DNA from 2 places in the Pseudomonas sp. FP453 genome. Region 2 is predicted to be linked to the other one. Evidence: riboswitches for the same ligand, from Rfam matches in the RefSeq annotation. Region 2 holds a riboswitch; the other holds the start of a gene.
The links. Region 2 has a riboswitch for cobalamin ahead of cobO (cob(I)yrinic acid a,c-diamide adenosyltransferase). Riboswitches for the same ligand answer to the same signal wherever they lie in the genome.

Region 1 (4,467 bases), 1.7 Mb from region 2:
CCCACCACGATCAACGCCGTGCGCCGAAACCCCTTGGCCGCTACCTTCTCGGCAATATCGCTCAACGTGCCAACCGCCCAATCCTGATCCGGCCACGTCGCCCGATGCACCACGGCAATCGGGCAATCGGCGCCATAGTGCGGCAGCAGTTCGGCAACGATTTTTTCCAGATGGTTGACCCCGAGGTGAATCGCCATGGTCGTGCCGTGGCGGGCCAGGCTGGCAAAATCCTCACCGGCCGGCATGCTGGTTTTGTCGGCATAGCGGGTCAGGATCACGCTCTGGGCGATATCCGGCAGGGTCAGTTCTGCCTCCAGCAGCGCCGCGCAGGCGGCAACGGCCGTTACGCCGGGGATGATCTGAAAGGGGATGCCCAACTCGCGCAAATGACGGATCTGCTCGCCAATCGCCCCGTACAGGCTCGGATCGCCGGAGTGCACGCGTGCCACATCCTGGCCGTTTGCATGGGCCGCCTTGATCAAATCGATGATCTGTTCCAGGTGCAGTTCGGCGCTGTTGACCAGGGTTTCCGCCTGATGGCCTGCCAGTACCGCCGCAGGTACCAGCGAGCCCGCATAGATGATCACCGGGCAACTGCGGATCAGCCGCTGGCCTTTGACGGTGATCAATTCCGGGTCGCCGGGGCCTGCGCCGATGAAGTAGACGGTCATGGGAGATTCCTGTTGAAAAGCGGGCGAGCATGAAGATTGCTCATGATCGAGAAGGGCAATTATCGGGTTTTTAGTCAGCGCACGCCAAGGCAAAGGTCGCCTGGGTGGTTTTTTGGCGGGTGATCAGCAGGCGGGCAGGGCTGCCGGCGAGGTGTTCTGCCACGGCCAGCGCGGCGCTTTCGGCAATGCCGTAACAACCGGTATGGGTGAAGGCGACGACGGATTTGTGGCTCAAGCGGTCGGCATATATTGCCAACTGCGGCGCGGTGAAACAGTGCAGGGGTAGCTTCAACGCTGCGGCCAGGGCCAGCAATCCGGGCTCATCGCTTTTGCGGTCGATACTCGCCAACGCGGTGATGCGGTGACGCTCGATACCGCCCTCGGCGAGGGCGGAGTCAAGCAGGCCCAGCAGGGTCTGAACCTCACAACCCCGCTGGCAACCCAGGCCGACTACCAGGGTCATGCCGAGTATTGATCGCTGCGGTTGCGGCGGAACAGCCAGGCGCTGATCAGGCCCAAAGCCAGCCAGAAGGCGACGTTGGTCAGCTGCGAAGCGATCTTGAACTGCGCTTCCAGGGCTTCCGGTGCGAGCATCGAATGCACTTCCGGTTGTGGTGCGCCAATCACATGGGGCACTGCCAGGATCGCTGCGCCTAGTGCCTTGAGCAGCCAGTTGCGCCCGAATACGATCAGCGCGATACCGGCTGCGGTGGACGCGGCGGTACCGATCCACCAGGTCTGGCGCAGCGCGAGATCAGCGGCCGCCGTGCCTGGCAACTCAGGTGGCAGGCCCAGGGTCGGCGCCAGCACGAAGGTTGCATAACCGGCCAGCCCCCACAGCAGCCCCTGGGCCGTGCGGGTCGGTGCACGCAGGGTGTACAGGCCGGCCAGCATCAGCGCAAAGCCGACGGCGACCACCAGGTTGCCACCCGTGGTGGACAGCACGCGCTGCCAGCCGTCTTCCGGCTCCCAGGCTTCGGCGTCATGGGTATGGGCGGCAGCCCCCGCGGCGTGTTCATGCGCCACTTCGGTGGCGGCCGGGGCTTTTTCAAAGGTTTCCGCCTGCAAAATCAGCGGGGCGACCCAGAAGCTTTGCAGCAGGGTCAGCAGCAGGGCGGCCGCAAGGCCGGTGAAACCTGCGGTTTGCGCAATACGCTTGATCATGTCGGCAGGTCTCAGTGGCACGGGAACGCGGCGCTGTGGCGGGTATCGTGGGCGGCGTTATGCACGGCCTCGATATGGGAGAAACCGGCGAAATACACCAGGCACGCGCCGAGGATCGACGCACCGATGGCGGCGGTCAGGCGTTGGCTCAGGGTAGAGGTGCTGCTGGTGGAGTGCGAGGTGCTGCTGATGATCGACATGGCGCGTCCCTTTCAGGTGTCAGGGTGAAGCGAGCGCATGAAAACCCCGCGAGCCAGGCACGCAGGGTTCTGAACAGCGCCCGCCCACCGCGGGTTTGTTATCTGATTTTTTCGGGCCGGTCTCCGGGCTTGCGAGGGGCTCAATGCCTGAAAACGTCGCCTTCCCATGCTGTCTGGCACAGTGGATATGACGTTTCGCTCGCTTACCGTTGCGGGGGCAGCACCGGACTGGTCATATCGCTATGACGCACCGGTTTCCCGTTTCACCCTTTGCAGGGCACCCGAAACAAGATGTGTAGGAGAGCATGGGGGTGGGAGGGGAGTCAATTGGGATGTGGGTTTTGGCTTTGGTGGTGTACATATCCGTTTTTTAGGTAACGGCCACTTGGGGTCCGCCCTTACGGCGGGTCACTTTGGAAAAGCCCCAAAGTAACAACTGTGGGAACTGGCAACTGTGGGAGCTGGCTTGCCTGCGATGCAGACACCTCGGTACATCAGGCACACCCAGTTGATGCCATCGCAGGCAAGCCAGCTCCCACAGGGGAACGCGTACGCTTCATCGATCAGGTCGGCTACTAGGCCGCCTCGCTTTTGCTTTTGATTTTGATCTTAGGCGCCCCCCCAAATCCATGTCGGATTACGGGCACACCGAGCCTAGGCGAGGTGCCGAGTGTTGGGGCAAGAGCCCTTTTGGTTACTTTTGGGGCTCTTTTCCAAAAGTGACCCGCCGTAAGGGCGGAACCCTGAGCCGCCGTTACCGCAGCAACGGATATGTACACAAGCCAAACCAACCCAACCCCATCATTGACCATCCCCCAAGCACTGCGTAGCCTTGCACCCTCGAGGTTCTTCAGCCTAGGCCGAAGCTAAGAAGGGAACGCGGTCCAAGCCGCGGCTGCCCCCGCAACTGTAAAGGGTTCATCTGACTGCCACGCCACTGCCAAACCGGCGGGAAGGCGCAATCAGCGCCGGTCGCAAGACCGGCAAGCCCCAAGCCAGGAGACCTGCCTCGCAACCGATTTTTCAATTCAACCGGGCGGGGTGATCCGGTGACGAAATCCGCTGCTGCGCACCGTCGCAGGGCCTATCGTCCCGTATGCCCGCCCCCAAGGGCATCCGATGAAAACACTGGCCAAACTCCCCGTCACCATCGTTACCGGCTTCCTCGGCTCGGGCAAGACCACCTTGCTGCGCCATATGCTCGACAACGCCCAGGGCCGACGCATCGCCGTGATCGTCAACGAATTCGGCGAGTTGGGCATTGACGGTGAAATCCTCAAGCAGTGCTCCATCGGTTGCACCGAGGAAGAAGCCAACGGCCGCGTGTATGAGCTGGCCAACGGCTGCCTGTGCTGCACCGTGCAGGAAGAGTTCTTCCCGGTGATGCGCGAATTGGTCGCCCGTCGCGGCGACCTCGACCACATCCTCATCGAAACCTCCGGCCTGGCCCTGCCAAAACCGCTGGTACAAGCCTTCCAGTGGCCGGAAATCCGCAGCGCCTGCACGGTTGACGCGGTGATCACCGTGGTCGACAGCCCGGCCGTGGCCGCCGGCACCTTCGCCGCATTCCCGGACCAAGTCGACGCCCAGCGCAAACTCGACCCGAACCTGGACCACGAATCGCCACTGCACGAGCTGTTCGCCGACCAACTGGCCAGCGCCGACCTGGTGATCCTCAACAAATCCGACCTGATCAGCGCCGAAGACCTGGCCCGCGTACGCCTGGAAGTCGCCGAAGAGCTGCCGCCTGCGGTCAAGATCATCGAGGCCAGCAGCGGTCGCCTGCCGCTGGACGTGCTGATCGGCCTTGGCGCCGGCTCCGAGGAGCACATCGACGGTCGCCACAGCCATCACGATCACCACCACGAAGGTGAAGACGATCACGATCACGACGCCTTCGATTCGATCTCCATCGACCTGCCGCAAGCCGACGAAGCCCTGCTGCTCGACGCCCTGACCCAACTGGTGGTGCAACACGGCATCCTGCGCGTCAAAGGTTTCGCCGCGATCCCGAACAAGCCGATGCGCCTGCTGATCCAGGGCGTGGGCACGCGTTTCGACAAGCATTTCGACCGCGCCTGGGCGGCCGACGAAGCACGCATCACCCGTCTGGTGCTGATCGGTCAGGACCTCGACGCGGCGGGCCTCGAAGCGCAATTGCGCGCTGCCCTCAGCGTTTAACCCATGCACCTGCTCAGGACCCAGCCCGGTGGTTTCGTCTCGGACGACAATATTGCCGACCTTGGCCAAACCCCCGCTGAACTGGTGATCCTGTGCAGCGGTGATTCCAGCCTGGCACTGCTGGCCGAAGCGGCCCAGCAGTTGCCCGACGACTACCCGAGCCTGCGTCTGGCCAACCCGATGCAGGTGCAGAACCACGCGTCGGTCGACCTGTACGTCGATGAAGTGCTGCGCCATGCCAAGGTCATCCT
Region 2 (4,467 bases):
ATCAAGGCTGCCACCAGGACTTCGGCGCAATCGTGGATGCCTTCGACCTTGAGCTTCATGAAGTCGTCGGAGCGTTCGCCCAACGCTTCGGCGGTGCGGATGCGTTCTTCTTCCACCAGTTGCTGAATTTGCCCACGCAGGTGGCGGTCGCTGATGCGGATGAAGCGCCAGGGTTGCATCAGGCCGACACTGGGCGCCTGGTGGGCGGCCTGGAGCAGGCGGTGCAGCAGTTCGGGGGCCACCGTGCCGCCGGTGAAGTGGCGCATGTCGCGGCGTTCGGCGATGGCGCGGTAGACGGCGTCGCGGTCGGCTTGGGGGAAGGCGTTGTCGGTCATGGCCCTATCGCGGGCAAGCCCGCTCCCACATTTGGATCTGCGAACACTGTCGAGGTGGGGGCTGGCTTGCCTCCCTTATTTGGATCGGCGGACGCGGTCGATGTGGGAGCTGGCTTGCCTGCGATGGCGCCCTCCCGGTCTGGCGCAAACAATGCAGCCACCGCCGCCGGATTCGACGGAAAGTAAAAGTGCACGTAGGAAGCCGTCATCCGCCCCTGTCGGTAAACCGCCTCGGCACCCCGCCCGCCATTGGGGCTCACGCCACGGGCAATCGGCGTGCAGTCGGTGCTGGTCAGGGAGTGGTGATAGGTATGCCCACGCAGTACACCTTCCGGCAACTCGACATTTTGCAGGGCCAGGGCGGCCAATTTCTTCTGCATCACCGCATCACCCTGCAGCAGACCGAGCAGTTCAGCGCGATTGCCATCCACATCAGTCAGCGAGTCCAGCAGGTACAACATGCCGCCGCACTCGGCGAGCAACGGTTTGCCGGCGGCGTGGTGGGCGCGGATTGCGTCGAGCATCGCGGTGTTTTCCGACAACGCCTGGTGATGCAATTCCGGGTAGCCGCCCGGCAGATAGAGACTGTCTACGTCAGGCAATTCACGATCATGGATCGGCGAGAAGAAGTGCAACTCGGCGCCCATCGCCCGCAACAGGTCGAGGCTGGCGCCGTAGGTAAAGGCGAAGGCTTCGTCGCGGGCCACGGCGATGCGCACACCGTCGAGCAGCGGCTCGGCGGCGATCACTTCCGGCGCAGCGAAGGTCACTGGCGGCGGCAAGGCGACTTCGCAGCTGCTGCCCAAGGCTTGGGCGGCGGCGTCGAGGCGTACGTCGAGGTCATTCAGTTCGCTGGCTTGCACCAGGCCCAGGTGACGGCTTGGCAATTCGATGCCGGTCTCGCGGGACAAGGCGCCGTACCAGCGCAGGCCTTCGGTGAGGCTGCCTTCGAGCAGTTGCGCATGGCGCAGGGTGCCGACGCGGTTGGCCAGCACGCCGGCGAACGGCAGGTCCGGCTGATAACGCGCCAGGCCCAGGGCCAATGCGCCAAACGTCTGGGCCATGGCGGTGCCGTCGATCACGCCGAGTACCGGCACGCCGAAGTGGCGGGCCAGGTCAGCGCTGGACGGAGTGCCGTCGAACAGGCCCATGACGCCTTCGATGAGGATCAGGTCGGCCTCGCCAGCAGCTTCCCACAACAGGCGGCGACTTTCCTGCTCGCCCACCATCCACATGTCCAACTGATACACCGGCGCACCGCTGGCGCGCTCGTGGATCATCGGGTCGAGAAAGTCCGGCCCGCATTTGAACACGCGCACCTTGCGCCCCAGGTTGCGGTGCAAACGGGCGAGCGCAGCGGTGACGGTGGTTTTGCCCTGGCCGGACGCCGGTGCGGCGATCAATACGGCCGGGCAATGACGGGGCTGATTCAAAGTTCGACGCCCTTCTGTGCCTTGATACCGGCCTGGAACGCGTGCTTGAGCATGCCCATTTCGGTGACGGTGTCGCCCATTTCAATCAGCTCAGGCTTGGCGCCACGGCCGGTGACCACCACGTGCTGCATCGGCGGGCGCGCTTGCAGGTCGCTGAGCACTTGGTCGAGGTCGAGGTAGCCGTGCTTGAGGGCAATATTCAGTTCATCGAGGACGACAAGGCCAATGGACGGGTCTTGCAGCAGTTCGCGGGAAACTTCCCACGCGGCTTCGGCGGCGGCGATGTCGCGCTGGCGGTCCTGGGTTTCCCAGGTGAAGCCTTCGCCCATGACGTGGAAGCGCACTTGCTCGGGGAAACGGCGGAAGAACAGCTCTTCGCCGGTGCTGTTACGCCCCTTGATGAACTGCACCACACCGCACTGCATACCGTGGCCCATGGCGCGGGCGAGCATGCCGAACGCGGAACTGCTTTTGCCTTTGCCGTTGCCGGTCAGCACCAGCAGCAGGCCGCACTCGTTGGGGGAATTGGCGATGCGCTCGTCGATCACGGCTTTTTTGCGCAGCATGCGCGCCAGGTGGCGTTCGTCGCGGTCGGGGGAATCGGTCATGGCAGCTCTCCGTTGGGGCTGGACAAAAACGGCGGGCAGGAAAAAGAAAAAACAGACAGCCAAGCATCGCCCACCGTGATGCTGTTGGATGTTGCAGGCCGGTCTCCGGGCTCATGAGTGGCGCGCTTGCCGACACTGCGCCTTCCCATATCGCGGGGCGATACAGTGGCAAAAGCAGGGTCTTGACTCATTTACCGTTGCGGGGGCAGCGCCGGAATTGCGGCAACACTGTGGACAAGTGCGCTCGCTCACCGGCTTCCCTGTTTCACTCCGTCGACCCATGGGTCACAGAGCACCTGGAACAAGTCGCGAAGGGTAGAGGGTTGGGGGTGGAGCGTCAATTAAAGCCGGCTGCGCACTTGAACCATCGGACCGCCGCGCGCCTCTACCCTTACAGGTATCCAGGAGAAAAACATGCACAAGACCCGACTTGCCCTACTGATCATGTGCGCAGGCGCCCTCGTCGCCTGCGGTGAAAGTTCGACCCTGCAAGTGTCTGACGGCACCGGGCCTTCCCCCAAGCTCCCGGAGCCGAACAAGACCCTGATCCCCACGGTCAACATCGCGCCGGCCATCGGCTGGCCTGAGGGCGCGAAACCCACCGCGGCTGCCGGGACTCAGGTGGCGGCGTTTGCCGAAGGACTGGACCACCCGCGCTGGCTGTATGTGCTACCCAATGGCGACGTGCTGGTGGCAGAAACCAATGCGCCGCCCAAACCCGATGATTCAAAGGGCATTCGCGGCTGGGTGATGGAAAAGGTCATGGGCCGAGCCGGTGCTGGCGTGCCTAGCCCGAACCGCATCACGCTGCTGCGCGACGCCGACCACGATGGCATCGCCGAGACCCGCACGGTGTTTCTGGCCAATCTCAATTCGCCGTTCGGCATGGCCCTGGTGGGCAATGACCTGTATGTAGCCGACTCGGACAAGCTGCTGCGCTTCCCCTACCAGCCGGGTGAAACCACGATCAAGGACGCCGGGACCAAGGTCGTCGACCTCCCCGGCGGCAGCATCAACCACCACTGGACCAAAAACGTGGTGGCGAGCAAGGACGGCAGCAAGCTGTATGTGAGCGTTGGCTCCAACAGCAACGTCGGTGAAAACGGCCTGCAGGCAGAAGAAGGCCGGGCGGCGATCTGGGAAGTGGACCGCGCCAGCGGCCAGCACCGCATCTTCGCCTCGGGCCTGCGCAACCCCAACGGCATGGCCTGGGAACCGCAAAGCGGCAAGCTGTGGACGGCGGTGAACGAACGCGATGAGATCGGCAGCGACCTGGTGCCGGACTACATCACCTCGGTGCAGGATGGCGCCTTCTATGGCTGGCCATTCAGCTACTACGGGCAGCATGTGGATGTGCGGGTCAACCCGCAAAACCTCGACCTGGTGGCCAAGGCGATTGCGCCGGACTACGCCGTGGGCCCACACACCGCCTCGCTGGGCCTGACGTTTGCCGAGGGCAGCAAACTGCCAGCGCCGTTCACTGATGGCGCTTTCATCGGCCAGCATGGCTCGTGGAACCGCAAGCCCCACAGTGGCTACAAGGTGATCTTCGTGCCGTTCGAGGCTGGCCAGCCCAAGGGGCAGCCGGTGGATGTGCTGACCGGGTTCCTCGACAAGGACGAGAAAGCCATGGGCCGGCCGGTGGGTGTGGTGGTTGATCAGCAAGGCGGGGTGTTGGTGGCGGATGATGTGGGGAATAAGGTGTGGCGGGTGTCGGCGGCTAAGTAGGTAGGCTTCAGACCAACACAAATCCAATGTGGGAGCGGGCTTGCCCGCGATGAGGGAGTGTCAGTCAACTGATGCATGACTGACACACCGCAATCGCGGGCAAGCCCGCTCCCACAGTTAGCTCTGCATTCAATTCAGGGATTACGCGCCAGATTCCCTGGCAACACGCGCTTGGCACTCAGATAAGCATTCTGCCAATACGCCTTGGACAAGGTGTCCAGCTTCACCGTACCGCCGGTTTGCGGCGCGTGTACGAAGCGGCCCTCGCCCACGTAGATCCCGGCATGGCTGACCTGCGAACCGCCGCCTGTAGCGAAGAACAACAGATCACCGGTTTGCAGGTTCTGCTCACTGACATCCTGC

Region 1: linked by a shared signal. The riboswitch ahead of cobW (cobalamin biosynthesis protein CobW) and the one ahead of cobO (cob(I)yrinic acid a,c-diamide adenosyltransferase) in region 2 are both predicted to bind cobalamin.

What each region holds. Positions count from the first base shown of each region.
Region 1 covers NZ_CP117435.1:2,694,304-2,698,770, forward strand. Annotated here, with positions in the region: gene cobM (precorrin-4 C(11)-methyltransferase) at 1-671, opposite strand, end outside; gene PSH87_RS12105 (cobalamin biosynthesis protein) at 742-1,134, opposite strand; gene PSH87_RS12110 (CbtA family protein) at 1,131-1,835, opposite strand; gene PSH87_RS12115 (CbtB-domain containing protein) at 1,847-2,035, opposite strand; cobalamin riboswitch at 2,132-2,335, opposite strand; cobalamin riboswitch at 2,862-3,062, shown strand; gene cobW (cobalamin biosynthesis protein CobW) at 3,155-4,216, shown strand; gene cobN (cobaltochelatase subunit CobN) at 4,220-4,467, shown strand, end outside.
Region 2 covers NZ_CP117435.1:4,439,732-4,444,198, forward strand. Annotated here, with positions in the region: gene bluB (5,6-dimethylbenzimidazole synthase) at 1-335, opposite strand, end outside; gene PSH87_RS20100 (cobyrinate a,c-diamide synthase) at 332-1,768, opposite strand; gene cobO (cob(I)yrinic acid a,c-diamide adenosyltransferase) at 1,765-2,376, opposite strand; cobalamin riboswitch at 2,455-2,691, opposite strand; gene PSH87_RS20110 (sorbosone dehydrogenase family protein) at 2,791-4,104, shown strand; gene PSH87_RS20115 (C40 family peptidase) at 4,239-4,467, opposite strand, start outside.